Regions from separate parts of the Ferrimonas pelagia genome, predicted to be linked through region 1. Evidence: predicted binding sites of a transcription regulator. Region 1 holds the regulator's gene; each other region holds the start of a gene.
What was found. The regulator LexA, encoded in region 1, represses DNA repair genes until DNA is damaged. The targets are predictions, from matches to a motif close to TACTGTATNNNNATACAGTA.
Positions count from the first base shown of each region.

Region 2: ABEA08_RS14175 (YebG family protein) is a predicted target of LexA. The motif match lies at 5,180-5,199, and genes of this name have one in related genera.
Region 3: imuA (translesion DNA synthesis-associated protein ImuA) is a predicted target of LexA. The motif match lies at 2,185-2,204, and genes of this name have one in related genera.

Region 1 is NZ_BAABJZ010000093.1:60,008-69,680, forward strand. Features, by position in the region: gene ABEA08_RS15360 (DUF2339 domain-containing protein) at 1-1,915, shown strand, start outside; gene ABEA08_RS15365 (hypothetical protein) at 1,967-2,500, opposite strand; gene ABEA08_RS15370 (SPFH domain-containing protein) at 2,739-3,653, shown strand; gene ABEA08_RS15375 (NfeD family protein) at 3,650-4,108, shown strand; gene ABEA08_RS15380 (tRNA-uridine aminocarboxypropyltransferase) at 4,140-4,859, opposite strand; gene plsB (glycerol-3-phosphate 1-O-acyltransferase PlsB) at 4,934-7,300, opposite strand; gene lexA (transcriptional repressor LexA) at 7,572-8,195, shown strand; gene ABEA08_RS15395 (SulA-like leucine-rich domain-containing protein) at 8,219-8,650, shown strand; gene coxB (cytochrome c oxidase subunit II) at 8,856-9,673, shown strand, end outside.
Region 2 is NZ_BAABJZ010000089.1:19,971-29,643, forward strand. Features, by position in the region: gene ABEA08_RS14140 (hypothetical protein) at 1-16, opposite strand, end outside; gene ABEA08_RS14145 (D-hexose-6-phosphate mutarotase) at 290-1,072, shown strand; gene ABEA08_RS14150 (GntR family transcriptional regulator) at 1,214-1,894, shown strand; gene ABEA08_RS14155 (ketoacyl-ACP synthase III) at 1,956-3,041, shown strand; gene ABEA08_RS14160 (hypothetical protein) at 3,107-3,688, opposite strand; gene phaR (polyhydroxyalkanoate synthesis repressor PhaR) at 3,817-4,224, opposite strand; gene ABEA08_RS14170 (phasin family protein) at 4,430-4,804, shown strand; gene ABEA08_RS14175 (YebG family protein) at 4,861-5,133, opposite strand; gene ABEA08_RS14180 (response regulator) at 5,334-6,008, shown strand; gene ABEA08_RS14185 (ATP-binding protein) at 6,071-7,390, shown strand; gene ABEA08_RS14190 (DUF2057 family protein) at 7,450-7,863, shown strand; gene ABEA08_RS14195 (DUF3135 domain-containing protein) at 8,097-8,429, shown strand; gene ABEA08_RS14200 (hypothetical protein) at 8,635-9,673, shown strand, end outside.
Region 3 is NZ_BAABJZ010000004.1:66,430-76,102, reverse strand. Features, by position in the region: gene ABEA08_RS01670 (DUF3626 domain-containing protein) at 1-680, opposite strand, end outside; gene ABEA08_RS01665 (putative quinol monooxygenase) at 752-1,027, opposite strand; gene ABEA08_RS01660 (sulfite exporter TauE/SafE family protein) at 1,055-1,858, opposite strand; gene imuA (translesion DNA synthesis-associated protein ImuA) at 2,230-2,964, shown strand; gene ABEA08_RS01650 (Y-family DNA polymerase) at 2,964-4,370, shown strand; gene ABEA08_RS01645 (error-prone DNA polymerase) at 4,357-7,560, shown strand; gene ABEA08_RS01640 (alpha/beta hydrolase family protein) at 7,655-8,521, shown strand; gene ABEA08_RS01635 (YehS family protein) at 8,582-9,046, opposite strand; gene ABEA08_RS01630 (ATP-binding cassette domain-containing protein) at 9,471-9,673, shown strand, end outside.

The sequences.
Region 1 (9,673 bases):
GCCGCTGTTGGTCAGCACCGGCAGCAACAACATGGCGGCCGCGCTGGGCTATGCCCTGATCGTCGCGGCCGGTGGCTTTGCGTTGCTGCGCTTTGTCTACCGCGATTGGTTATGGTGGGGCGTATGGGGTGGCGCTCTGGCGTGGCTGTTGCTGTCACTGATGGAGCCGACCCAGTTGTCCGGTTGGCGCTCGCTCTACCTGACGGCGTTGGCCTGGTTGGGTTTTGCTTTGCCGCTGTTTGGTTGGCGGTTGCAGCCGGGGGCGACATTAAGTTCGCACTCTGCGGCGCTGCGGCAAAGTCTGTTGGTCGTTTGGGCGGCGCTGGCCTTCTGTCAGTGGGCGATATTGGAAGTGGAAAGTGTGACGGTTTGGCTGTTCCCCGGTGCCGCCGGACTTTGGCTGTTGGCCCTGCTGCTGTCCCGTCATGAGATCCGCCATGCGCGTTGGTGGCCGCTGCTGACGTTGCTGCCGCCGATCTTGAACCTGTTGGCCCTCTCCAGCCCGTCGATCTTAAAGCCGCTGCTGCCGGCGGTGCAGCATACCGGCTACCTCGTGATGGCGGGATTGTTCTCGGTGTTGGCGGTGGTGCTGGCGGGCAGACTGGGCTGGCGCCGGCAACAGGCGGGATGGATGGCGCTGGCGACCGGCGTGCCGCTGTTGATGGCGGTATTGGTGGATCTGCGCTTGGCCCATCAGGTGGGGGGCTATCTGCCCGTTTGGCTGTTTGTGGGCCTGACGCTGCTTAGCGGCATGACGTTGTGGATCTGGCTGCGGCGGCAAATGCACAGCGATGCGGTTTCTGCCGTCCTCATTTTGGCGCTGCAGGGGGCGATCAGCCTGGCTTTGATCGCGGCGCTCAAAGAGCTGCGTTTGACGCTGGGCTTGTCGGCTCAGTGGTTAACCCTGGTTGCTCTGTTGCGATACGTGCCGGATCAGTCTTGGTCGATCAAAGGGCTGCGCTGGCAGGGCAACCCGCTGGATCTGGTTGCCCGGGCGCTGCTGTTGGCGGTGGTGCTGCGGTTGACCCTCAACCCTTGGTTACCGGAATACGGCGCCAGTGGCGAGGCGCTGTTGTTGACCTATCTGGGTTGCTTCTTGTTGGCGCTGACGACCTTGTTGCTGCTCTATCGACGGCCCGGCCCGCGCGCATTGCGGCTCAGTTTCGAGGCGGGCACGCTGCAGCTGTTTGCTTTGGCGGTGGCCGCGTGCACGCGCTATCAGCTGTACGATGGACAGATCTTTAAGGCCGAGTTCGGCTGGCTGGAAGCGGGGATCTACGTGATGACGCTGCTGGCTGGCAGTGCCGCCTATCGCTACCGTTGTGAGCGGACGCCGAGTCGCTTGCTTGGCGGGCTGGCGGAGATCCAACTGTTGTTGGGCTTGGGGCTGTATCTGCTGTTTGCGTTGCTGCGTAATCCACTGTGGACCGAGCAGGCGGTGGGCACGACGCCGCTGTGGAATGTGTTGCTGTTGATCTATGGCGCACCGGCGTTGCTGTTAGTGGCTCAGGCGCTACTGCGACGGGATCGCTGGCGTGAGCCGATCATCGGCCTCGCGGGCGCCTCGGCCTTGCTGTTTTTGATCTTACAGATCCGTCATCTCTGGCACGGTGGCCTGCTGCCGCATCAACCGGTCTTGGTTGGGGAGCTGTACAGCTATTCGGTGTTGGGGCTCATGGTGGGGATCGGTTTGCTGTTGACGGCCGCGAGGTGGCATTTGGCGTTGGTGCAAAAGTTGGGCACGGCGGCGTTGCTGTTGGTGATCCTTAAGATCTTCTTCTGGGATATGGCCGGTTTGGACGGACTGTGGCGGGTGGCGTCGTTTCTCGGTCTGGGGATCACCCTGCTGGGGGTGGCGTACCTGCATAATCGGCTGCAGATCCCGGTCTCGGGACAGGGTCAGCAAGGGGCTTGATGGTCGTCAGCTCGGTCAATGGATGGGGCGCTCCATGCCCCAAAACTCAGGTTATTGGCCGCCCAGTGGGTCGAGGGCTTCTTCCGCGGCTTTGCGCTTCGCATCCATCTCCTCTTGTGCCTTTTGTAAGGCGTCCGCTTCGGCATTCTCCACGGCGTCGGCTGTTTGTTGCTGCTGCTCGTCTACCATATCGCTGGCACTTTGCTTGGCGTCGCCATAAGCGTCACTGACGCTGTCTTTCGCATCGCCATAGGCTTCGTTCACGCTCTCTTTGGCATTGCCGTATGCGTCACTGACGCTCTCCTTGGTGGACTCATAGGCATCATTGACGGCGTCGGAGGCGGCGTCGATATTGTCCTTATTGGCGTCGTAAAGCTCACTGGCTTCCTCTTTGATGCCATTGTAGGCATCGCTGGCGGTGTCGCTGACCGCCTCGGTGGCCTCCTGCGCGCTCTGTTTGAGCTCGGCCGCAGCGTCGGCGATCTCTTTGCTGGTTTGTTCCTGTTTTTGCTCCGAGCAGGCACTGACGGCGAGCAGGGTGAAGCCAGCAAACAGCAGTGGGTGGATCCGGTCTTTGATGGACATACATGCGCTCCTTAAGCGTGTGGCGATCAAGATGGCTCTGCATAGATTAGACCAAGATGGCTTCATGCGAGCATGAGGTCTGCCTGTGGGTAAATGTGTTGAAAACTTGCTTCATGGTCGATGGCCTCTGGATCGGGCTTGGTTGGATAATCGCCACTTTACTGAAGCGAGTGAGCCGATTTTCGATTAATGTGAGGCGGAGGGTGTTGGATATCTTTTGGAGAATGTGATGCTTGGAATGGACGTAATTGCCTTAGCTGTCGTGGTTTTGGTGGGGATCCTGATCCTCACTGGCATCAAGATGGTGCCGCAGGGCTACCAGTATACGGTTGAACGATTCGGTAAATTTACCCGGGTGTTAAGTCCGGGCCTGACGGTGATCGTGCCGATTGTGGATAACATTGGCCGCAAACAAAATATGATGGAGCAGGTGCTGGATATTCTGCCGCAGGAGGTGATCTCCGCAGATAATGCTCAGGTCACCACGGATGCCGTGTGTTTTTTCCAGGTTCAGGATGCGGTTCGTGCCTCTTATGAGGTCAATGATCTCGAGTTAGCGATGCAGAACCTAGTGATGACCAATATCCGTGCGGTACTCGGCTCGATGGAGCTGGACGAGATGTTGTCGAATCGGGATCGGATCAATGCGGCGCTGCTGACCAAGGTGGATGAGGCGACCGATCCTTGGGGCGTTAAGGTGACCCGGATCGAGATCAGAGACATCAGCCCGCCGCGGGATCTGGTGGATGCGATGGCGCGTCAGATGAAGGCTGAGCGGGAGAAGCGGGCGTCCATCCTTGAAGCGGAAGGGGAGCGGGAAGCGGCCATTAAGGTGGCAGAGGGGCAGAAGCAATCTGAGATCCTCAAGGCCGAAGGTGAGCTGGAAGCCGCCAAACGTCAGGCGGAAGCGCGGGAGCGTCTGGCCGAGGCGGAAGCCAATGCCACCCAGATGGTGTCCAAGGCGATCGCCGAGGGGGATATGCAGGCGATCAATTACTTTGTGGCGCAGAAATATGTCGAGGCGCTCAAAGCCGTGGGCACCGCCGACAGCAGTAAGCTGGTAATGATGCCGCTAGAGGCGAGCAGCATTATTGGCTCGGTCGCGGGGATCAGTGAGTTATTGAAAGGCGGCGCTCAGTCAGGAGGGAAATGATGGTGATCACCGCATGGCTTGAGGCGTTACAGCCCTGGCATTGGTTGCTGCTGGCGCTGTTGATGCTGGGCGCGGAAGCATTGGGAACCGGTGGCTTTTTGTTGGGAGCCGCTGCGGCGGCATGCCTGTTGGCGCTGTTGTTGTGGCTGCTGCCAGAGTGGGGCTGGGCGGGCCAGTTTATGGTCTTTGGTCTGGCGACGCTGCTGCTCAGTGTGGCGTATTGGAAGTTATTTCGTGGCTATAACGAACGGACTGAGCAACCGACCTTGAATGATCGGGCGGCGCAGATGATCGGCCGCCAGTGGGTGTTGGAGGTTGCGGTTCCCAGTGGCGAGAGTCGATTGCAGATCGGCGATACCCGTTGGCGGGTGCAGACCGCTCAGACGCTGGCCGCCGGAGAGCGGGTTCGAGTGGTGGCCAGCGATGGCATGATATTGCAGTTAGATCGCGCGTGAGGGCTGGCCGCTCACGACTGCACAGCGTGCTTTAACGCAGCTGCTCTAGGTAGTGGAAGGCCTCGCCTTCACTGTTGATCGGCAACTGTCGTTTGCCCGCGTAGTAACGTTGACTAAACACTTGAAAGTAGGCATCCAGTGCCTGGGCGTTGCGCTGATCGCCGCCCAAGGCAAGCACTTGGGCGGCAACTTCGGCGGTCGCCAATTGATGAGGGTGGGCGGCGCTGCGCAGCTTGTATTGGCTGGCTGCTTCGGGATCGATCGACAGCACTGGCAGTTTCGCCAAGTAGTCGCTTTGAAACATCCGCCGGGCCTGCTTCCAGGTGCCGTCCAGTAGGATCAGCAGAGGTTGTTTGCCAGGTGTGTCAGCAATGGTTTCGATGACCTGACTTGGCTCGGCGTGAGTCGCGGGGAACACCACCATGGGCTGATAGCGTGGATCCGCCAGTAGCGTCAGCAGGTTGGGATCGGGCTCGGTACGATCCCAGCAAAAGGCCAAGGTGTCGGGCAGGATCTCGGCGATCAGGCGGCCGGTATTGGTCGGTTTCATCGGCTCCTTGTGGTGCATCAGCAACACAAAGCGCAACGGGCTTTGGCCGGGGCGAGCCCAAGGGCAGCAGCAGTGATCCTGTGCGATCTGGCAGCGAGGACAGCGCACGACGGTGGCGCCACGGGCATTAAAGGGGCGCTGAGCGATCGCCAGGCGTTGCTGGCGCAGCTCGAGTACGGCATTGCGGTGATCTAGGGTCATGGTGTCAGTGTATCAGTGATCAAAAAAGGGCGTTGCCGCCCTTTTGTGTTATGCGCGAGAACGTCACCGGGGGATCAGTTCGATTGCACCAAGGTGTTCTGTACCGTTGCGGTGAGCAGTGGCATCACGATGTTATACAGCTCGGCGACCTGCGCCTGATCCGCTTGTTCACCGAGTAGCCCCTGCTCTTTGAGTCGGGTGGTGAGCGTGGTGAACAGCTTCTTGTCGAAAAACTCCGGCGCGCTGATCCCGTGCAGACGTGACATACGCTCGGCCAGTGCCTGGCTGTCGCGCTCCAGTGCACCGCGCTCGATCTCCGGCTCACGTTGCAGCCGCGACAGCACAATGGCGTAACGCTGCGCGGTTTCTTGGAACAGATCGCCCAGATTGCACAGCTCGGCGCGGCGGCTCTGGCGTGGCACCAAGCCTTGCTCACAGGACTCCAGCAACTCATGGCGAACCAGTTCGTTGATCAGCCCCTGCAGTTGGTTTTCCAGTTCTTGCTCATCCAGACCCATAAACAGCTCGGCTTGCAGCAGTGGGTACAGAGCTTTGACCTGGGCGATCAGCTGCTCCTGGGTTTGGCAGCCGCGACGCAGCAACAAAGCGGCGATCAGTGCGGGCAAGATCAGCAGGTGCAAGCTGTTGTTACGGTAGTAGGTCATGGTGACGGCGCTGCCGTCGAGGATGCTGACGATCTCGCCCATGCCATCGGAGGTGAGCTGGAACTTGTTCAGATCCAACACTTGCTGCAATACGGCTTGGCCATCGCCTTCCGGCACCGTGGTACGTGCGGTGTAAGGCACTGAGCGGAGCAGATCCAGATAAAGATCCAGCTGTTTCTCCAGGGCGCTTCGCTCCATCGCGTGCTGCTCGGTGGCCAGCAGGATCGAGGCGGTCAGCGTCATGGCGGAGGCAGCGGCGGCGTCGTTGATGTTACACATCAATCGGTTCGCCAGTTGATTCACGGTCGGGGTTAACCAAGGCTGTTTGGTTTCACCATCGCCGATCTCCTGACGCCAATCCGGTTTCGCTTCATTGAGGAACTGATGAATGGTGATGGATTCGCCAAAATTGACGTAGCCTTGACCGTAGTTACGCAGCTTGCGAATGGCGGAGAACACCTGCCAGGCACTCTCTTTTTCCTTCTTTTTGCCGGCCAGCTCTTTGTGGTAGGAGGCCACCTCCATCACATGGTCATAGCCCAGGTAAACCGGAACCAAGGTAATGGGACGCTCGACACCACGGAGAACGGAGTTGACGGTCATCGCTAGCATGCCGGTTTTCGCCGGTAACAAGCGGCCGGTACGGGAGCGGCCTCCTTCGGTGAAGTACTCGACCGAATAGCCACGCTTGAACAGCTGATCCAGATACTCGCGGAATACGGTGGAGTAGAGCTTATTGCCCTTAAACGAGCGGCGAATGAAGAATCCGCCGCCGCGACGGAAGACCGGCCCGGCTGGCCAGAAGTTGAGGTTCACCCCGGCGGCAATATGCGGTGGCACCATGCCTTGGCGATAGATCACGTAGGACAGCAGCAGGTAGTCCATGTGGCTGCGGTGGCAAGGGACAAAGACGATGCCGTGGCCATCCTGAGATAGCTGTCGGATCTGCTCGGCGCCGCGGACATTGATCCCTTTGTACAGCTTGTTCCACAACCAGGTGAGTACGCGGTCGCCGATCCGCATCAGGCTGTCCGAGTAGTCGGCGGCGATCTCGTCCATGTATTCACGGGCGCGCTGACGGGCTTTTTGCTCAGAGATCTTCTTGCTCTTGGCCTCGTCGGCGATCGCTTGCTTGATCGTCGGGGACGCCAGCAAACTGTGGAACAAGGCTTGGCGATCCGGCAGGCGAGGGCCGGTGGCAACCGTGCGCTGACGCCCGAAGTGAACCCGAGCTACGCGGGCCAACTTATTGGCGATCGTCCCGTCGGTGCCATGCTTGTCGGCCATGTAGCGCAGCGATACGGCGCGGGAGAAGCGAATAAAGTTATCTCGGCCCAACACGCTGATAATGGCCGTTTTACGCAGCCAAGTCGGGTTACTGCTGTTGAGCAAAGTGGCACTGACGCTCTCTTCCTCTTTGCCGGGGTTACGACCCCATAACAGGCTGACAGGAACGATCTGCACATCGAGATCACTATGATCATTATGCAGCGCCAGCAGGCGCTCGAAGCGACCGCGGAAGTCGGTCTCATCGCTCGCTCCGAATAACGGCGTGGCCGATTCCAATGCCACTAGGCGATTGAAGGACTCACCTTTGATGATCAATGGCTCAAACGGGCTGGGCAGTCCCAGCGAAAGGCAGCATTGATGCAAGGCGAGCCGATCAGAGAAGGAGTCGCGCGGGAGTACGTAGACCATGGGGCGAGTGGGATCGAGATCGAGCTCCTCGACAGGGTTTTCCGGAACCGGCTTGCTTTTTACCAGCAGGCGCTGCATCCAGCTGACCGGGCGCTGCCAGTGATTCAGAATTTGGGTACTCACGCGTCTTGCTTCTCTGGGCTATTGAACGATTTGCGCAGAGTGTACACCCAAAGCGATCTGCTGACAGCTACTGGCGCCGATCCTGGCGCGGTTTGCTTGGGGAGATGCGAGAGATCAGACCTCATCGCCTTTAGGAAAAAAGCATTTCGGTGAAATTGCTGTTGAAATCACCAGCTACCTGTATATGATTACAGTATCGATACTGTACAGAAACACAGGGATTGCCATGAAGCCGCTTACTCCGCGTCAGGATGAAGTTTTCAACTTGATCCGGAACCATATGCAAGACACCGGTATGCCGCCAACTCGGGCCGAGATCGCCCGTCAGCTAGGCTTTCGCAGTGCCAATGCGGCGGAGGAACACCTCAAGGCGCTGGCACGTAAAGGTTATATTGAGATCGTGCCGGGCACCTCGCGGGGCATTCGCATTCTGTACAGCGAGCCTGAGCCGGAGCAGTTGGGATTGCCACTGATCGGCCGAGTGGCGGCCGGCGAGCCTATCCTGGCGCAGGAGCATGTCGAATCCCACTATCAGATGGACGCCAACCTGTTTCGCCCAGCGGCCGATTATCTGCTGCGGGTGCGAGGGGATTCGATGAAGGAGATCGGGATCCTCGACGGCGATCTGCTGGCGGTACATCAGACTCAGCAGGCCCGGAATGGCCAGGTGGTTGTGGCGCGGGTTGGGGAAGATGAAGTGACGGTAAAGCGATTTCAGCAGCAAGGTAACGTCGTCTATCTTCACGCTGAAAACGAAGAATATGAGCCGATCGTCGTCGATCTAGCGGATACAGCGTTGGCGATCGAAGGCTTGGCAGTGGGCGTGGTCCGCAATGGAGACTGGCAATAATGAAGACTCAGCAAGGAACGCAGATGAATCATCCCGGTTTATGGCAGAGCGGTCGCCGCAGTTGGCCTGCCGTCGCCCAGTCCGGTTGCAGCGACCAAGGTGATGCGGTCACGTTGGCCCGTTTGACGCCGGCATTGTCAGAGTGGGCGCAGCAGTCCGGTTGGGTGGTGTTGATCAATCCCCCGGCCGGGCATTGGGCAGAGCTGCTGTCCGAGGCTGGGATCGTGGCCAGCCGGGTGCTGCGTGTCCGCTGTGGTGACGACGTGGAGGCGCTTTGGGCGCTGGAGCAATCGCTGCTGTCCGGCACCTGTGCGGCGGCCTTGGCTTGGCTGCCGACCCTAGATCACCGTGATAAACGGCGCCTGCAATTGGTGCAGAAGCGCGCTCACTGTCCCGCCGTGCTGTTTCAGCCCGGGCGTGAGGATGTTATTACGGTGTCGAATTCAATTCACTGAAAATCCCTCTATTCTGAGTTTTGTGATCTTGATCAAGCCTTGAACAGGCTGTAGCTTAAAACTCGAATTCAAGAGAATAACTCAGGCAGCTGTACGGCAGATGTAGTGCAATCGAGTATGCACGTGCCCATGCCCATTTTAGGGGAAGGAGCGAGCATAGAGCTGGGTTGTGCTGTGGCCGCTCTTTCTGGACGTTGCGAAAGCAATGCTCAGAGGAGACGTATCTGTGAAGTACACGCTGTTGGGCTGTTTGTCGGCCCTGATGGTCTCGCCATCAATGGCATCGGGATCACTCTGGAACATGACGCCAGGAGTGACAGAGATCAGCCAGCAGGTTTTTGGCCTGCATATGACCATCTTCTATATCTGTTGTGTGATCGCCTTGCTGGTGTTTGGGGTGATGATCTATTCACTGATCCGACACCGCCACTCTAAAGGCGTGACACCCGCCAACTTCCACGAAAGCACTAAGGTCGAGATCGCCTGGACCGTGGTGCCATTCCTGATCCTGATCGGTATGGCCGTGCCTGCCACCAGCACCCTGATCGCCATGGAAGATCCCTCCGATGCTGAGTTGACCGTGCAGATCACCGGCTCTCAGTGGAAATGGCACTATCAGTACTTTGGTCATGACGTTGGCTTCTACAGTCTGATGTCGACGACTCAAGAGCAGATCGAGAACCAAGCGGAGAAGGGCGCCAACTATCTGTTGGAGGTCGATAAGCCGCTGGTCATTCCCGCCAATCGCAAAGTGCGTTTCCTGATGACCTCGGATGATGTGATCCACTCTTGGTGGGTGCCGGCCTTTGCGGTGAAGAAAGACGCCAACCCTGGGTTTATCAACGAAGCCTGGACCAAGGTGACGACACCTGGGACCTATCGTGGCCAGTGTGCCGAGCTGTGCGGTAAAGATCATGGCTTTATGCCGGTGGTGGTCGAGGTGTTGCCAGAGGCCGAGTTCGACGCTTGGCTGGTTGAGCAGAAGCAGATGGCGAACGCGGCGGCGGACGCCGAAGCGGCCTC
Region 2 (9,673 bases), on a different contig from region 1:
GGATCTCCGGTGTCATCTTGGCAACCCTAATATCTGAATGAGAGTCTTCAAGACTAGAAGATCATCGCCTCACTGCCAGTTTTTTCCCGCCCGGACACGACTCTTCGCTTCGCGAAGATCTACGCCTCCTCACCGCAATGCCGGTAAAGCGTACAAACGGTCCGCATTCACTGGCCCGTCACACGTTTCCCATTGTTGAACCGCCATGACTTCGCAATACTAAGCGTTTCACTTATATCAACCAATGGCACGTCGTTAAGCGCGCGCTTTGAAGAAGAAGGAATCCACAGTGAACCCCATTGAGGTGATAGAACTCGAACACGGGCTACACCAACTCCGAGTCAGTCGATTTGGCGCCCACCTCCTTAGCTGGCACTATCAGGGCAAACAGCAGCTGTGGCTGAGCGAGCTCGCCGATCTCAGCGGCACCAAGCCGATCCGCGGCGGCGTCCCCCTCTGCTTCCCTTGGTTTGGCGATCTTCAACCCGGCCCGAGCCACGGCTTTGCCCGAACCAGCCTTTGGCAACTGCACGAACAAGGCTCGGACAAATTGATCTTTCGCCTCACCGAATCCGACGCCACCTTAGCGCTCTGGCCGCACAGATTCGAGGCGTTGCTCTGTATTGAACTCGAGCAACACAGCCTCTCTTTGAGCCTGACCGTGCGCAACACCGATCAACACCCTTGGTCATTCAGCGGCGCACTGCACAGCTATTTCGCCGTCGACGACGTCAATCAATGCCAGCTCCCGGCCATCCAAGGACGTTATCATCACGATAAGCTGAGTGGTCAGCGCCTGCAGTTCGACACCGCGAGGGTCCCGGTTCCGGTCGATTCCGTGGTGCCCGATCTGCATGAAATGACGTTTGACGCATTCACTCTGCGTCACCATGGGGCTGACGCAACCGTGGTTTGGAATCCAGGCCTGGCCGTTGCCGCCAAGATGGCCGATGTCGATCCCGCATCAAGCCATCGCTTCCTCTGTCTCGAAGCCGCCATCGCCATGACCCCGATCCGCTTAGCGCCCGGCCAAACCCATGAGTTACGCCAATGCATCGACATGGGCGCCTGACCATCACGCGGCGCGTTGCCCAGCTCACAAGTCCAGACCTACGATAAACATCGCCGCCTTGGAAACCGCCCCATAACATGGCTTTCTTTCGCACCACAGGATAGGTACTCTTAAGCAACGCGCTTAACAATAACGACAACAATGAGTCAGGCCAGCCCCACCATTCATAAAACTCGAACCCAAGCCGTGGTTGAAGCGCTCAGAGAGCGGATCTTATCTGGTGACATTCGGGCAGGAGAGCCCTTGCGTCAGAGCAACCTCGCCAACGAACTGAATGTCAGCCGGATCCCGATCCGCGAAGCCTTGCTTCAGCTTGAGGCCGAAGGGCTAGTGCGCTTTGAGGCGCACAAAGGCGCAACAGCGACCGAGCTGTCCGTCACTCAACTCGATGAGCTGTTCGAACTGCGCGCGTTGATCGAGCCGGGGCTGTTGATCCGCTCGATCCCCAATCTCACCGAAGATCACCTGAGCCTGGCACAAGACTATCTCGAGCAACTCGAGTCGGCACTGCAACAAGAAAACGCCGTCAACAGCTGGAGTGAGCTGAACTTCTTATTCCATATGAGTCTGTACGCTGGCGCAGACCGTCCCCACACCATCGAGGTTGTCAAAGGGCTCAACACCAACGCAGGCCGCTATATCCGCTTGCAACTATTGTTGGCCGGAGGGATCCCAAAGACCGAGCAAGAGCACCGACAGTTACTCGAGCGTTGCCGCAGCGGCGACAGCACCGGGGCGGCCGATATACTGCATCAACACATTATTGCCTCCGCCGAGGGCGCCAAACGGCTTCTGGCCGGACATGTCGGTAACGTGAACTGAACCACCCACCACCTAAAATAAACATGAGGCAGGAGAAACCTGCCCAGCACTGGAGTAGCCCATGCATTTCGCCGAAATTACCGGATGGGGCAAATGTTTGCCCCCGGCCGTTCTGACCAATCAGGATCTGGCCAGCGTGATGGACACCAGCGACGAATGGATCCGCAGCCGTACCGGCATTGGAGAACGCCGGATCAGCCACGTCGGCACCTCTCAGTTAGCGACTGTCGCCGCCAAGCGCGCGTTGGCCGCGGCGGGCCTTACTGGTGCCGAGCTGGATATGATCATCCTCGCCACCGCCACGCCAGATACCTTAGTGCCCAACATCGCCGCCACCGTACAGGCAGAGATCGGCGCGCAATGTGCGGCGTTTGATATCAACGCCGCCTGCTCGGGATTTCTGTACGGCTTGGGGCTGGCCACCGCCCAGATAAAAAGCGGCCAGCATCGGAAGATCCTGCTGATCGGAGCCGAACGGCTCAGCTTCTACCTCAATTGGACGCTGCGGGACACTGCGGTTCTGTTTGGCGATGGCGCCGGCGCGGTGATCTTGGAAGCAAACGACTCCGAGCAAGCGGTTGGGGTGCTGAGCTACGCCATGCATAACGACCCGGACGGCCGAGAGCACCTTAAGGTCTCAGGCTTTGGCAGTGACATGGACCGCTTCAGCCCCTCAGCTACCCAATTTTACCTGCAGTTTAACGGCCGGGAGATCTTCAAACGCGCGATCGCGGGTATGGGTCGCTTAAGTCAGCAGGTCATGGCCGACGCTGGGTTGGAGCGCGATGCGATCGATCTGGTGATCCCCCATCAAGCCAACGTCCGGATCATCGATACCTTAATCGCCAAGATGGACTTACCCGCCGACAAAGCCTTTATCAATATTGAGCGACACGGTAACACCTCTGCTGCCACCATCCCGATGGCGCTGTGTGATGCCTTAGAGCAAAATCGGATCCAGCCTGGCGATACCCTACTCTCTTGTGCGTTCGGCGCCGGTCTCACCTCTGCCGCCGCCGTGATCAAATGGGGCCAACGCACCACGCCGCTCCAGCGCTCAGACGCCGAATTGCCCCATTGCGATCAGACCGGACTGGAGCTGATCGCCACAGCCGTCGCCCATCAAAGCCAGCAACCCGGCCAATAAAGCGACATGGGGTAAGATCACGACAACAAGGCGCGGTTCCGGCGAGAGCAAGATCTCTCGCCGGATCACTCCATTGGTCCGCCGGAGGCCTCAAGCAACTCGCAGGGATCCCAATATAATCCGGTATCAAACAACTGCGACAGCAGAAGATTGAATTGCGAAAAACTGGTGATCTTCTGCTCCTGTCCAGTAAGACAGTGCCAGATAAAGCGATGACAATTGTTATGCCGCAAATGATAATCGCGATAGGTAAATAACGACGCCACCGCACGTTGAACCGCGTCTTGCTGGATCAACGGGGCATGCAGTCGATCGCAGCAGACAAAGATCCGAGCCCCACTGCGGCCATGCAAAAAACGTTTAGGTGACACCGCCCGCACCAGTCCGCTGCCGTGCAATTCGGCAATGGCATTGCTCCCCAGCCAGATCCCAGTGTGCTCCACCACGCCAAAGACATGACACACCACCACGGCACCTGGTACCGGCACGACCGATCGTTGACCTGGGATCCACTGACTTGGGCCCAACATCAGGCCATTGGCCTGACTGGGTGGACGATACCGCTGAGCCTGCACCTTCTTTCGATACGACCGATATTCCAACGCTGCCGCCGCTCCAGCCAACAACAATAAAGCCGGGACCGCCATACTCTCTCCCCCCAACCGAACTAAAGTACCGAAGCAAACCGCCCCCGTACAATACCGCTGGTGCTGGCACCAAACCTCGCTCAGCCACGCGGACTCAACCCAGCTAATGCACAGGGACCTTATTAAGATTAGTTGTCTTTATCGGTTTTCGATGGCGTAAAAAAAGCACTGAACATATTGGCGGGATTAAGATCCTGCATCCGCTTTAATTCCTGCTGCCAGCGCTGTTGCTGCGACAGCCAACCGACCATCGCCTGCTCCAGCCATTGTCCGGCCATGCCCGTCATCCGCGTGTCATACAAACGGATGATCTCCTCCAAAAACTTATTGGTTAATACCGACTCATGTCCCTCGCTCTCCATGTCCGATAACACCTGAAGCAAGACCTGTCGCGTAATGTCATCGCCACTTTTGGAATCCACCACTTGGAAGGGCTCATAGGATTTGATGTAACCCCTGACATCCAGCAGCGTGATATAGCCTTTGCGGTCGGTATCATAGAGGCGACGATTGGGATAGCGTTTGATCAATTTCATATTGCAGCGCCGAAATAAGTTTCCACCAGTGTAGAGCCTACACTCCGGGCCACCTAGCGCTTTTACACTCACGGCATCGCTTTAAGATGAAGTTTTTTGTGCACCGCACAATTTTGCTTGACGGCTTACCTTCCTGATCATAAATTAGACAGTGAAATTGTGCAGTGCACAATGCCACAACCCAAACCTTCAAGGAGCTATTGCCATGATCAACGATATGAAACAGCAGTTCGACGATGGGCTGCAGCGCACCATTGAGAACCAGGTGAAATTGAGCGAGCTGAACGTACAGTTTGCCAATGAGGTTGCACTGCGCAGCAACTCTTACCTGACCGAGCTCTTCACCGCCGGTGCCGAAACCGGTCGCAGCCTGACCGAGTGCAAAACGCCGATGCAGGTGATTGAAAAGCAGCAGGAGTTTGCCGCCAATTGTCAAAGCAAAGCGGAAAGCTATGTCAAAGCCAATGTAGAAGCATTGACAGCGCTAAACAAAACCGTGACCGAACTGTTCTCCGCCTTTGTACCCACGGCTGCAGCCCCCGCCCCTGCGCCACGCCGCAAAACCAAGGCCGCAGAATAACTGCTCGTCCAGGTAAACCAAAAGGCCCATCGCGTGAGCAATGGGCCTTTTTCGCGTTAAGCGGCCTCGACGGCCTTCGGGGCTTTGCCCGGTGCTCGAACCGCTTTTTTGCCTTTCAGCAACGTCTGTAACTGCTCTTTGTTCTGCGCCATGTGCAGAGAGAGCTGCTCTATCTGTTCATCTGACAAACAACCCGGCAACTCCAAAAAGCCAACCAAGCTCTCCGCCAGATCCAACATTTTATCGTATGCATCGGCTTCTGCTTTACTGGAAAAGGTCATCACTTCCTCACCTTGGCGTTCCACCACGTATTTGACGATTACCGCCATGATCGTGCCCTCAATGTCCTTGAATAGATCCCATGCTAACAAAAGCAACTGTACATAAAAACAGTGTTGTGAGTTAATCTTCGCAGCGAGCCCGATCATCGACCTAAAATTGATTCAGCCCGTATACAGGCACGCTGACAACCTCCTATGGCACAATATCTCATACCCTGAGCCCTTATTAATTAATGGAGCCGACAACCATGCAGATCCTGGTTATCGAAGACGACCCGCTATTATGTCACCACTTAAAAGTCCGCCTCACTGACTTGGGCAATCAAGTGCAAGCGAGTCAAACCGCCGCAGAGGGAGAATATCTGGCCAACAACTATCCGCTGGATGTGGCGGTGATTGATCTGGGCCTGCCCGATGAAAGTGGTTTATCGTTAATCAAGCGACTGCGGGATCAAGGCAAAGCCTTCCCCATCTTGATCCTCACGGCCCGCAATAGCTGGCAGGACAAGGTCGAAGGCCTGAATTCTGGCGCCGATGACTACCTCGTCAAACCCTTTCGGATCGAAGAGCTGGAAGCGCGGATCCATGCACTGGTTCGCCGCAGCTCCGGCTTCATCAAACCCGAACTGCAATGCCACGATCTGACCCTTGATCTGACCGGCCGCCGTGTCACTCTGGCCAATGAGCTGCTGGAACTGACCGCATTCGAATATCAGATCCTCGAATACCTGATGCGTCACCACCAGCAAGTGGTCTCCAAGCAACGTCTGCTCGATGTCCTCTATGAGGATCGCGAGGGCGATCCGAATACTGTCGAGGTCATGATCTCCCGTTTACGTAAAAAACTGGTGAGCGGCGGTATGGACAACCCCATCGCCACCATTCGCGGCCAAGGTTACCGTTTTAACGAATTATGCAGTTAAAAGAGAATTGGCTTACCTATTGCAGCCGCCCAACCATCTTTCGCCGAGTGATCGGCACATCGATGTTGCTGCTCACTCTCGCCTTACTGGCACTGATGGGGGCAGAGCGTTATGACAACCAACGCAACCTCTACAACCAAACCGCCAGCGACCTGTTAACTCAACTGACAGGCATCGGCTATGAGCTGCAGCAAGAGGGGCTCGAGCCACCGAAAAAAGGCGCGATCTTAGCGGAGCAATTTGAACCCGGAGAAAATCTGTTTACGCTATGCGACCAACAACTCAATAGCGTGTTTGTGTCGCAAGCCGTCCGCAAGCGTTCTATCGGCGACCTCTGCGCTCACGTCAAACGTAGCCAATCCAAATGGTCAACCCAAGCCGTCGAGTTAGCGCCCAAACGACATTACTACGTCTACCCGCTTACCATGGAAACGGCGAGCGGTGAAATGCACTTAGTGATCCTTCGCGACGCCAACAAAGCCCAGCGGGAGTTGGCCGCCCGAAATTCATGGATCACCATCAAGAGCTTGATATTGCTACCGGTGATCTTACTGTTACTCATCAGCGGCGCCTTATGGGGCATGAAGCCCCTCAACCGATTAGGCCTCCAACTCCAAGAGATCATCGAAGGCAAGCGCTCTCGTCTGGGCAAACCCGAGGCAACGGAGCTCGTCGGGATCACCCACGCGCTGAATGACATGCTCGAGCAAAGCGAACAGCGGCGGGAGATCTACCAAAATGCCATGAAGGATCTCGCCCACAGCCTCAAGACCCGACTCGCAGCGATCCAGGCGATACTGGATGATCCCAACAGCAACCCCGAGCACTGTCGCTCAGATATGTATGATCAACTCACCCAAATGGACCAGTTGATCCAGTACCAATTGCGCAAAGCCGTCATGGGCCGTCAGGGGCTCTCGACGGAAAAGGTCGCTATCTCCCCCATTGTCCAACAGCTCACCAACATGCTAGACAAGGTGTATCGTGACAAAAGACTCAATTTCATCATTGAGATCGATGATGCAATCCAGTTCCCCATCAATAAAGAAGATCTGATGGAGTTTCTTGGCAACCTCATGGACAACGCCAGTCGCTTCGCGATCACCACAGTCAAGATCCGCGTCGAGCAAGACGCTGAGCAGCAGCTGTTACTGACCGTTGAAGACGATGGTCCCGGCATTGAACCGGCCTTGCGGCAAAAGGTATTAGGTCGCGGTGAACGTGCCGACGAACGCCATCCTGGACAAGGGATCGGGTTAGCGGTTTGCAATGAGCTCAGCCATAGCTACGGCGGACAACTCATCATCGGTGATTCATCACTCGGCGGCGCGGCCATTACCCTCAAGCTGCCCAATAGCCATCATTATGTCGATCGCCCGTGAATAATCTTGCTCCTTAAGCCGGTCTTGATCAGAGTCACGACCGCTTAAGGAGCGCTGTTATGAAGCAATGCATCGCTGTTACGCTATTCCTCGCCAGTTTCAACCTCACCGCTGGCGATCTCATACTGGCCGATAACATTGAGATCCTGACCCTCAACGGCGTACAGGTCGAAAGCTATGACGAACGCCTACCGATCGATCACGGCACCCAAGTGCTCACCATTCGCTATGATGAGCTGTTTATCCCCTCCACCGAGTATCACCAGTTTGTCCGTTCCGGCGTGCAGGTGATTCGATTCGAGGCCCTCGAAACAAAGGACTATTTCCTCTCAACACCGGCGATGACGCTAGAGCAGGCCGTTGACTTTGCAAAAGATCCTGAATTTTTTCTGACGACAGAGCACGACCAAATGATCGACCATCAAGCGTGGAGCCGAGATGAGTTACTGACCTACCTACTCAACCGTAACTAACCGTCACAACTCCTCGGCACCAACCTAGCCTAGCTGTGCGGGTGCTGAGAACTTGGGTCGCTCAACGGCCCCTTGAACGTTTCCCTCCCATCGCCGCCAAAACCCGCTCCGAACGGCTTGGCGTGCCACCGCACACACAAAAGTCGCCGGGCGCGGTTGCGAAATGAGCCATTTCGGTCTTTGCTTCATTCTTAAAGACGCGCACTCATTCAGCCTCAACACTGGAAGCCTTTGTGACCCAATTGCCCGACTTCGACACCCTGATGGCACTGGCGAAACACGATCCGGAGCAGCTCGAAACATTACGTCAACAGCTCATCGCGCAAACCATCCAGCGCTCTTGCACTGATAAGCAGGGACAGCTGCGCGCGCTACAGCATCACGTCGATCAACAGCTCTCCCGCTGCAACACCCCCTATCAACGCATGATCACCGCAGCTTCCTTGATGCACGACCGGCTGCACACCCTAGCCCAAGTCCTGAATGACCCCGATGCTTTTCGTCAGCAGCAGGCCCAAGTGGTCGACATTTCCAGCCTAAAGGCGCGCAAAAACCACGACAAGTAACCCCGCAGTTCGACCATCAACGAACCCAGCTCAAGTCCCATCCTGCCTAACTCTGCTTGATACGCCGCCTTGCAAGAAATTGCATGGCCACAAAACAGCGACATGCAAACGATCATTTTCTGCAACAAATCGATCACGCAAGAAACTTATTGTGTCCGCAATCTCATAACCGGCCATTGGCCCTATCCGTTAGGCGGAGACAATAATGAAGCTAAAACAACTTTTTCCCCTCAGTATTCTATCGTCGGCGCTATTGCTGACCGCCTGTGGAGGCGATATCAATATTCAAGCCGGTGCCGATCAAGCCCCAGATAACGGTAACGGTGGCTCTGGCGATCTCTGTACCGATTATCCCAATGCCTCCGACTGTCAGGATGGCAGCACAGACACAGATTTTGACGCAAAATACCCCTTCTCCACCGATGCTGGCTACACCGTCGCTCAGGATGGCGAGTCCAAGCCGGTACGCCGGATCGAGGGGTTGTTCACCTCGGACACCACCCTGGAGAACGACGTGGTCTGGGAACTGGCCGGTGCGGTGCAGATCGGTGAAGACAACGCCAATTCTGCGGTCTTGACCATCGTTCCCGGCACCCTGCTCCTAGGCGACAGCGAAGGCTACCTGGTGATCAGCCGCGGCTCCAAGATCATGGCCGACGGCACCGCCGATGCGCCCATCGTGTTCACCTCCGTCGAAGGTGGACTGGGTCAGCAAACCGCCCGCGGTCAGTGGGGTGGCCTGGTGCTACTAGGCAACGCCAAGGTCAATACCTGCTCGGATCACACCAACTGTGACATCCCCTTTGAAGTGGGCGATCACCCCTACGGCGGCAACGATGACGATGACAACTCCGGTGTTCTGCGCTATGTGCGCGTTGAAAACGGCGGCTTCAAGGTCAACGCCGAGCAGGAGATGAACGGGATCAGCTTCGGCGCGGTCGGTCGTGGCACCACAGTGGAATACATTCAGGTCGATCTGAATGACGACGATGGCATCGAGTTCTGGGGCGGTACCGTCAATATCAAGCACGTGGTGCTGACCGGCAACAATGACGACTCGTTGGACTGGACCCACGGCTGGCGCGGCTATGGTCAGTACATCTACATCCAAACCGACGACAATAACGCCAACCGCGGGATCGAAGCAGACAGTTCGAAATCCGATCCACTCGGATCTCCCGTTTCCATGCCCTACCTGGCCAACATCACCATGGTACTCGGTGGCGGCACCAATGGTGATGGCG
Region 3 (9,673 bases), on a different contig from region 1:
GCGCCACGATAGCCGGGGTACTGCGCCATTTTCTCAATGCTGAGGGCAAAGCCTTGATGCCACTCCAGCGTGACGGGCAACTGCTGGGCCTGGCGCTCGATCTCGGTGCCCTGATAGATGGGATCCAAAACCAACGCCTCGACATCTTGTTGCAGTGACAAAGGGCCGTGGATCTGCGCTTCGATGTAGGCGTCCAGCGGATCACAATCATCAGAATTGAGCTGGTCTATCAGCGGCGCCAAATGTCGATGAGTGGCGAAGTGCTCGGGTTCAAAAAAGCTGTCCGGATAGCAAAATGTGGTGCGGGCCAGGACATGGGCTTTGAGCCGAAAATGGGCCGAGCCAAAGCGTGGTGAGGCGCCATAGGGCAGCGCCTGGACGTTCAATGCGCCGTACTTGGGGCGTTGCGAGGGCAGGGCATGATCGTAACTACCGTCAAATACGCGTTGCTCCCAACGCCAGCGCTCACCGCCAGTAAACGCCGTTAAGCCGCCGTTGCTGGTACCGGTTTCAAACTGCGATTTCAACTGCCCATCCTTGGCCATCGCCAGCAGCAAAGGCATGCCGTCGTGGGTTCGGCGGTCGGTGTGGAAATTGATGGTGATGGGATGATCACAAGAGGCTGCGACGCCGGAGGACTTGGCCTGGATGGCATTGAGGGCGTCGTGGTGTGGGGACACGGGATCTCCTGTGAGCGGATAGGGGCTGAAGGTGATCTTGTATAGCATTAAGAGCCCGGCGGGTAATGTGATCACGCCGATAATTCGTAATGCCTCTGAGCCTGTTGGGTGATCTGCCCCCAGTTGGCGTGTTGGATCCTGTGTTGGTGTGACTCGAAAGCCGCTTTATCGACGAACGCCTCATACACATCAAAACGCTGCGGGTTGTTGGGATCTTGCGAGACTTGGAAGATCAGACACCCCGGCTCATTGAGCGTCAATGCTGTGTGTTGGGGCAGTGCCGCTTCAACGGCGGCTAAGGCCTCTTTGGGGATCAGGATATGGCCTTTGAGAATGACTTTGTTCATACCAACCTCAATATCGGATTTCCTGCCCTAAACCACCGCTATCAGCATCTTAAGGCTGAGCGCCATCAACAAGCAGGCGAAGGCTTTCTTTAACACCGGCACTGGCAAGTGGTGGGCCAGCTTGACGCCGTAAGGGGCGCAGAAAAAGCTGGTGAGGGAGATCAGAATAACGGCGGGCAGATAGACAAAGCCGAAGGTGTACTGCTCCACTGAGGTGTTGGCCCAACCATTGATGAGGTAGCCCAGGGTTCCGGCAACGGAGATGGGCAGGCCAATGGCCGCGGAGGTGCCAATCGCCTTTTTCATGTTGATGTTGCGCCACACTAAATAGGGCACGGTTAGCGATCCGCCGCCGATGGAAACCAAGGCGGAAATGGCGCCAATGCCGGTACCGGCAAAGAAGACTTCGGATCTGCCTGAAATGTTTTTGTCTGGGCTGGGCTTTTTATTTAAAAACATCTGCAGGGCGACGTAGGCCATAAACGCCGAGAAGAACACGGCGAGGTAAAGTGCGTTGGCTCTGGCGGCGATAAAGGTGGCCAAGAAGGTGCCCAGTAACACGCCGCCGCTGATCCCTTTGACGATGTCCCATATCACCGCGTTATTCGCGTGGTGCGCGCGCAGGCTGGACAGGGAGGTGAAGATGATGGAAGCCATTGAAGTGCCCAGCGCCAGATGCACGACTTTGTCGACCGGTACTCCTTGGGCCAGAAACAGCGAGGTGAGGATAGGCACCATGATGCCGCCACCGCCAATGCCCAGCAATCCGGCCATGACACCGACAAAAGCGCCGAGCATTAAGAAAGACACAATCCATTCGAGCTCTAACACAAGGACCTCTGTTCATTGGGAGGAAGCGCGCCGGTGTCTGAGTGAGGGGGTTTGTGTTCCGACGCAAGCAATTTCCGTCCACGTTAACAATCGGGTTCTTTTAACTCAATGACTTAAGACAAAGATGGGTTGGGTGATGATGTTGAGATGCACCCAATCGCGCTTATTGAGGCTGAGATGAAAAACGCCGGCAGTGAGGCCCAATTCCCGATCGAACTGTTCTTTGCGGTCGCCCCTTGCCTGGGGCGATCTAATTACGAGTTTCGTGATCCAGGGATCGCAAGGATAGTGGGATCCACTTGCCTGATTCGGGCCATTTACGGCTATACTGTATAAATGTACAGTTACCGATAAAATTGGCACTTCTCATCATGACAGCGAACGTTTCTGGCCTGCTCACCCGCTCTGACATTTGGCTCGGGCGGCAGTGGCAACACGACAATCAGAGCATTTCGAGCGGCTTTACCAGGTTGGATCAACATCTGGCGGGACAGGGCTGGCCGCAGCATGGCGTGGTGGAGCTGGTGGGGCCGATGCAAACCATGGGCATGGCTGATGACGTGGATGCCGCGGTCTCTCTAGGCTTGACCGATCTGCTGTTGCCGGTGCTGGCGGCACATCAGGACAGCGAACGCTGGCAGTTGTGCGTGGCCCCACCGGCTCCGCCCCATGCCCCGGCGTGGGCAGCGGCAGGCGTCGATCTGGCCCGTTTTGTCTGGGTGGAGGCCGAGTGTCGCAAGGAGCGGCTTTGGACGCTGGAGCACAGCCTCAATTCCGGTCGCTGCAGCGTCATTCTGGCCTGGCTGGACAGCTTAAGTGCCAGCGAAGCGCGGCGGTTGCAGCTGGCGGCGCAAAAGGGCCAGTGTCTGCTGTTTTTGCATCTGCCGGAGTCGGTGCTGGCGGAGCATCATGCGGTGGCGCTGCGTCTTGGCTTGGTGCCCGAAAGCCAAGGCTGCACGGTGCAATTGATCAAGCAGCGCGGCGGTTGGCCACAGCCGGATCTGGCGCTGGCGCTGCCGCATCGTCCTGAGCGCGTACCGCGACCGGGGATGGCGTTACCTCAGAAGAGTGCTTCAGCCGCCGGTGTGGTGCAGGGGCCCTGGTGATGTTGCTCGGCCTGCAATTTGTCGATTTGAGTTTGCACCACAGGGCGCGCGGGCAACAGCTGGCGGGCCAGCCCATTGCGTTGTTTGGCGGCCATCCGCTCAAAGTACTGCAGTGCAATGATGAAGCGGCGCAGCAGGGGGTGGCGGTGGGCCAGAAACTGGCGACCGCCACGGCGCTGTGTGACGCACTGGTGCTGCTGCAGGGGGACGATGGGGAAGATCGCGCCACCTTAGAAACCTTGGCGGAGTGGGCCTACGGTTTCAGCGCCCAGGTACACTTAGTCGCGCCGGACACCCTGGTACTGGAAGTTAGCTCCATGCTGCGCCTGTTCGATGGCCTGGATAACTGGCTGGCCCAGCTCAAGGCCGATCTGATTCGGCACGGCTTGCCGTGGCGGGGGGCGTTGGCTCAGACGCCGCTGGCGGCGCAGTGTCTGGCCCAGAATGGTACCGCGCTGGCGCAGATCGCCCCGGCGGATCCCGCTCTGTCCCAAGCGGCGCTGCACCCTCTGAGTTTGGCCCAATTGCAGCGGCCGGAAGCGGCGCGCCTGGCCAGCATGGGCATTCAGACCCTGGCGCAGTTGATGGCGTTGCCCCGCTCCGAGCTGGGTCGCCGATCTGGCGCCGATCTGCTGTTGTGGCTGCAGCGACTGCTGGGGGAGCGGCCGGATCCCCGTGGCTACTTTCAGCCGCCGAAGCATTATCGGCGCAAGCTGGTGCTGCTCGAGGAGATCGAACATCTGCAGGGGCTGCGGTTTCCGCTCAAGCGTCTGTTTGCCGAGCTGGGCGATCTGCTGCGGCGACGTCAGCTGGCGTTGCCTCAGCTCGACATTCTGCTGCACCATCGTCACCGCCCCACCACGGTGGTGAGTCTGCGCGGGGCGGGCAACGAGCATCGCAGCGAGGCCTGGATGGCCCTGTGTCAGTTGAAGCTGGAGCGGTTGGTGTTGTTTGAACCGGTGATGGAGCTGGAGTTGGTGGGCGAGCGGTTGCAGCCGCAGCAAGTGCACAGCGAGCGGCTGTTTGCCGGCGGGGCGCCGGACGGTCAGGCGCAGGACTTGCTGGCTCAGCTGGCGGCCCGGCTGGGGGAGGAGCGCATCCATGGCCTGCAGGCGGTGGGCGAGCACCGGCCGGAGTACGCCAGCCGCGTGGTCGCACCGGGGCAGGGGCAGGACAGTCGCCAGAGCGTGATCACGACGCTGCAGCGACCCTGTTGGTTATTGACTCAGCCGCAGCCAGTGAGCCGGACGGATTATCAGCTGCTGCGCGGGCCGGAGCGGATCGAATCCGGCTGGTGGCAGGCGGGCGCCATTGCCCGCGACTATTTCCAGGCACAGTGCCCACAGGGGCGTTTGTGCTGGCTGTTTCACAGCAGCGACGGTTGGTTTTTGCATGGCTGGTTCTGAGGATCGCAAGCCATCCCAAGTGGCGTACGCCGAGCTGCACTGTCACAGCAACTACAGCTTTCTCTACAGCGCGTCGCACCCGGATGAACTGGTGGCCCGGGCCGCCGAGCTCGGCTATCAAGCGCTGGCGATCACCGATGAGTGCTCGATGGCCGGCGTGGTGAAGGCCCATCAAGCGGCCAAGCGGCATGATCTGCAGTTAATTATCGGCAGCAGCTTTGTCCTGCCCGGCCCCGCGGCGGCCAACGACGAAGCGAGTCCCGTTGAGCAAGCGCAGACCGTCCGTGACTCGGCGGATGGCCATATGGTGATCTTACTGGCGCAAAGCCGAACCGGGTACGGTCAGATCTGCCGCTTGATCACCACCGCGCGGCGCCGCTGCGACAAAGGGCACTATCGCTTGGATTGGCGCGATCTGAGCGGGGCGGCGTTTTCCGACTGCCTAATGTTGTGGGCACCGGGCCAGCCGCAACAGGGCGCGATCTTGGCCCAGACGCTCAAGGCGCAGTGGCAGGACCGGCTCTATCTGCTGCTGGAGCGGATCCTGGCGCCGGGCGAGGGCGATCGGCTGATGGCCCTGCAGCAGTTGGCCTCACAGCAGGACATTCCGTTGGTGGCGGCGGGGCAGGTGCGGATGCATTGCCGCGAGCGCAAGCCGCTGCTGGATGTGCTCGATGGCATTCGCCAGGGCTGTACGCTGGAGCAGGCGGGCGAGCGGCTGGCCGCCAACGCGGAAGCCTATCTCAGATCCTTATCCCTGCTGCAAAAACGCTACCAGCCCCAGTGGCTGGCGCAAACGGTGGCGGTGGCGGCGCGCTGTCAATTTTCGCTGGATGAGCTGCGCTACGAATACCCGGCCGAGCTGGTCCCCAAGGGGATGGACGCGAGTGACTACTTGCGCCGGGAGGTGAGCAAAGGCGCGCACTGGCGCTTCGGCCGGAGCGTGCCGGACAAGGTGCAGGCGCAGATCGACAAAGAGCTGCAGCTGGTGGATGAGCTGCAGTATCACTACTTCTTCCTGACCATCTACGACATCGTCCAGTTTGCCCGGGCCCAGCGCATTTTGTTTCAGGGGCGCGGCTCGGCGGCCAACTCCGTGGTGTGTTACTGCCTGGGGATCACCGAAGTGGATCCCACCAAGGTGAACCTGCTGTTTGAGCGCTTTTTATCGAAGGAGCGTAATGAGCCGCCGGACATCGATGTGGACTTTGAGCATCAGCGCCGGGAGGAGGTGATCCAATACATCTACGGCAAATATGGCCGCGAGCGCGCCGCGCTGGCGGCGACGGTGATCAGCTACCGCTTTAAGAGTGCGCTGCGAGATGTGGGCAAGGTGCTGGGATTGGATGACGCTTATGTGGAGCATCTGATCCGCGGCACCGATCGGCGCGATAAAACCCTGCGCTGGCAGGATCAACTCACCCAGCTGGGGGTGGCCGAGGCGGGCAGCACCCATGACGGGGCCGGGGCCGGTCAGTTTTTGATCCCTTTAGTCGAGCAACTGCTGGGCTTTCCCCGTCACCTGTCCCAGCACGTCGGTGGCTTTGTCATCGCCTCTGGCTCTTTGTATGAGCTGGTGCCGGTGGAGAATGCGGCGATGGCCGATCGCACCGTGATCCAGTGGGACAAGGATGATTTGGAAGCCCTGGGGCTGCTCAAGGTGGATATCCTGGCACTGGGCATGCTCAGTGCCATTCGCCGCTGCTTCGATCTGATCAACCAATGGAACACCGCCAAGGATGCGTTAACGCCACCGCTGGGGATGAGCGAGGTGCAGTGGGAGCAACCTGAGGTGTACAACATGCTGTGTCAGGCCGACAGCATCGGCGTGTTTCAAATTGAGTCCCGGGCGCAGAGCAACATGCTGCCCCGGCTGCGCCCACGCTGCTACTACGATCTGGTGGTGCAAATTGCCATCGTCCGGCCAGGCCCCATTCAGGGCGATATGGTCCACCCCTACCTGAAGCGGCGTAACGGTCAGGAGGCGGTCAGTTATCCCAGTGAGGCGGTCAAAGCCGTTTTGGCGCGAACTTTAGGCGTGCCTATCTTCCAGGAGCAGGTGATCAAACTGGCGATGGTGGCGGCGGGATTTTCCGGTGGTGAGGCGGATCAGCTGCGCCGGGCCATGGCCAGCTGGAAACGCCACGGTGAGCTGGACCAATTTGAGCGCAAGCTGAAAAACGGCATGGCTGAGCGGGGTTACAGCGCCGCGTTTGCCGATCAGATCTTCCGGCAAATTCGCGGTTTCGGTGAGTACGGTTTTCCCGAGTCCCACTCCGCCAGTTTTGCTTTGCTGGCGTACGTATCGGCGTACCTGAAATACCACTATCCTGTGGCCTTTACTTGCGCACTGCTCAACAGCCAGCCGATGGGATTTTATACCCCGTCGCAGCTGGTGCAGGATCTGCAGCGCCATGGCGGGCGTGTGTTGCCGGTGGATGTGCAGCGCAGCGAATGGGACCATCAGATCGAAGCACACGACGGCCAGATGGCGCTGCGGCTGGGCTTTCGTCTGGTGAAAAGCCTGTCGCAAGCGGCGGCCAAACAGCTGCTTGCGGTGCGTCCGCAGGGGGGCTTTAGCGATGTGCATCAACTGGTGCAATTGACCGGATTGGATAAAGGGGCGCTGGAGGCATTGGCGGGATCGGATGCGCTGGTTGGTGTGGCGGGCCATCGGCATCAGGCCCGCTGGTTGCTTGCCGGGGAGGCGGAGCAACTGCCGCTGTTTGCCGAGCTGCAGGCATCGACCGAGGTGGCGCTGGCCGCACCCAGTGAAGGCGAAAGCATACTGCATGACTATCGTCAGATCGGCTTGAGCCTGGGCCGTCATCCGTTGAGCCTGCTGCGCGAGCAGGGCGAGTTGGCGGGCTGCCTGACGGCGGCGCAGCTGCCCGAGTGCCGTCATGGTCAGCTTATTCAGCTGGCGGGACTGGTGGTGGGGCGGCAGCGGCCGGGCACCGCCTCTGGGGTCACCTTCATCACGCTGGAGGATGAAACTGGCAACGCCAACCTGGTGGTGTGGGCCGATACGGCCCGGGCGCAGCGTCAGCCGTATCTGACCGCCAAGCTGCTTAAAGTCCGGGGCATTGTTGAAAAAGAGGGGGAGGTGATCCACGTCGTTGCGGGCCGATTGCAGGATCTCTCGGATAAGATCGCGGAATTGAGTGTTAACTCGCGTGATTTCCACTGAGCTTGCTTCAGGGTTACTGTATTGTCGAGATCATCTGGTCGCCTTAGGGCAACATTAAGCCACGTGACAGCGTGACAACACCCAGGAGCCGAAATTGAAAAGCCACAGTGAGCGTTTGATCTGCGCCGATCACCAACCCCTAATTGCCAGCTGGCATCAGCCAGAGGGAAAGCCGAAAGCGGCGATCTTGATTGGGGCGGCACTGGGCGTGGCCCGGGGGTTCTATCATGATTTTGCTCGCTACCTGGCCGGGCAGGGATTTTTGGTCCTGAGTTTCGACTATCGCGGCGTCGGTGAGTCGCGGATCGCCGGTCAGCGGGATGATCGGGTGCAGATGGCGTGCTGGGCGGAGCAGGATCTGCCCGCGGCACTTAAGGCGTTGCAGCGTAAAGCCGAGGGGCTTCCCCTGCATTACATCGGCCACAGTTGTGGTGGCCAGCTGTTGGGCATGGTGCCGGGGGCCACCGCGTTTCAGACGGTGACCTTGGTCGGGGCTTCCGTCCCGTACTGGAAGCACTACAACAGCATCGGTCTCTTGTCTGGATTAAAGATGTGGCTGAACTGGCATCTGTTTTTGCCGCTGCTGTCGCTGGGGAAAAAGTTTCCGGCCCGAACGCTGGGGCTGTCCAAGCAGGATATGCCGTCCGGCATTATTCGCCAATGGGCGCGTTGGGGTCGACAGCGGGACTACCTGTTTGCGGATGATCATCCGGCATTGGTGGGTTATGAACGGCTGACCATGCCGCTGTTGAATCTGGGGTTTGCCGATGATACCTATGCGCCGCCGTCGGCGGTGTTGGATCTGGCGGATCGCTATACCAATGCATTCCAAGAATCACGGATCATCAGTGGCGAGCGATTGGAGCAGTTGGGAGGCATCGGCCACTTTGGCTTCTTCAATGAGGCCAAGTCTCAGCCATTATGGCAGGAATGGCTGGCTTGGATGGCCCAGCACCGCTGAGCGGCCGATGATGGGCTCAGCAGAAAGGGAAAGAGTGCCAGTAGCACTCTTTTTTGATCGCTATTCCGCGGGGTTACGCTGCTCGGCAACGCCCGCCAGAAAGGCCTGCAGGGTCGCGTCGTTGCAATCGCGGAAATGCTTGTTATCGGGTTTGCGGAAGAAGGAACTGAGCTCATGCTTGCTCAGCGTCACGCCGCCCAGCTCCAACGCTTCCAGTACGTCGTCGGCGTGCAGTTCAAAGGCGATCCGCAGCTTCATAAATGCCGCATTGTTGCTCAGGCTCTGCTCCGGCGCCGGCTGCGCGCCCTCTTTTTTGCCGCGCAGTGCATTGATCAGGCCATTGAGGAAGGTGGCCAGCTCGGGATCGCTGAGTTTGAGGTATTTAGGATCGCCATTCTTGCGCAGCCAGTTTTCCATCACTTCCGGTGAGACGTCTTGCTCTGCCTGCGCGCAGACGTCGACCATCTGGGTCAGATCGTACTGGAGAATGTCGCGAACGGCGGTGAGGATATCGTTGTTGATCATGGAGTGTCCTTGATGTCTTGCGCGTCTCTGCCGCACGAAGCCGGCGGGGCGCGGGATGCTTTTTTCACAAGGCTTGCGATGCGAAGCCTTCTGGAAACGGCACGGATAAAGCGTAGGTGGTGATCTCGCCCGCTGTCGAACCAGCAATGCGACCGTGAAGGCACAGAGTTATACACGCAACTCATAGAAATGCCAGCAACTTGGCCTTTTCGCCGTCGAAAAGGGAGCGCACGTAGGGTTGATGAGCCTGATCGGCGTTGCGCCGGTGCCGAGCCGGCAAGGTGACCATTGAGCAGAGTGAAGCGGGTCCGTTTGGGATCCGGTTGTTGAGCCGGGGGAAGGCTCGGCAAAAACGCCATTTTTGTTGTACGTCAGATATCTTTGTTATAGTGTTCTAGGTGACTAATACACTAGGGGTGCAAGGATGATCACACTGAGCCAGCTCGGATTCGGCTACGGTGCTCAAGCACCGCTGTTCCAAAACGTGTCATTAACCATCCCCACCGGCCGTTGCGTCGCATTGTTGGGCGCCAATGGCCAGGGCAAATCCACCCTGCTTAAGTTGTTGGCCGGAGCGTTGACGCCAAAGTCAGGCAACCTGAGGGTGCTCGATGAGATCCCCCGGCA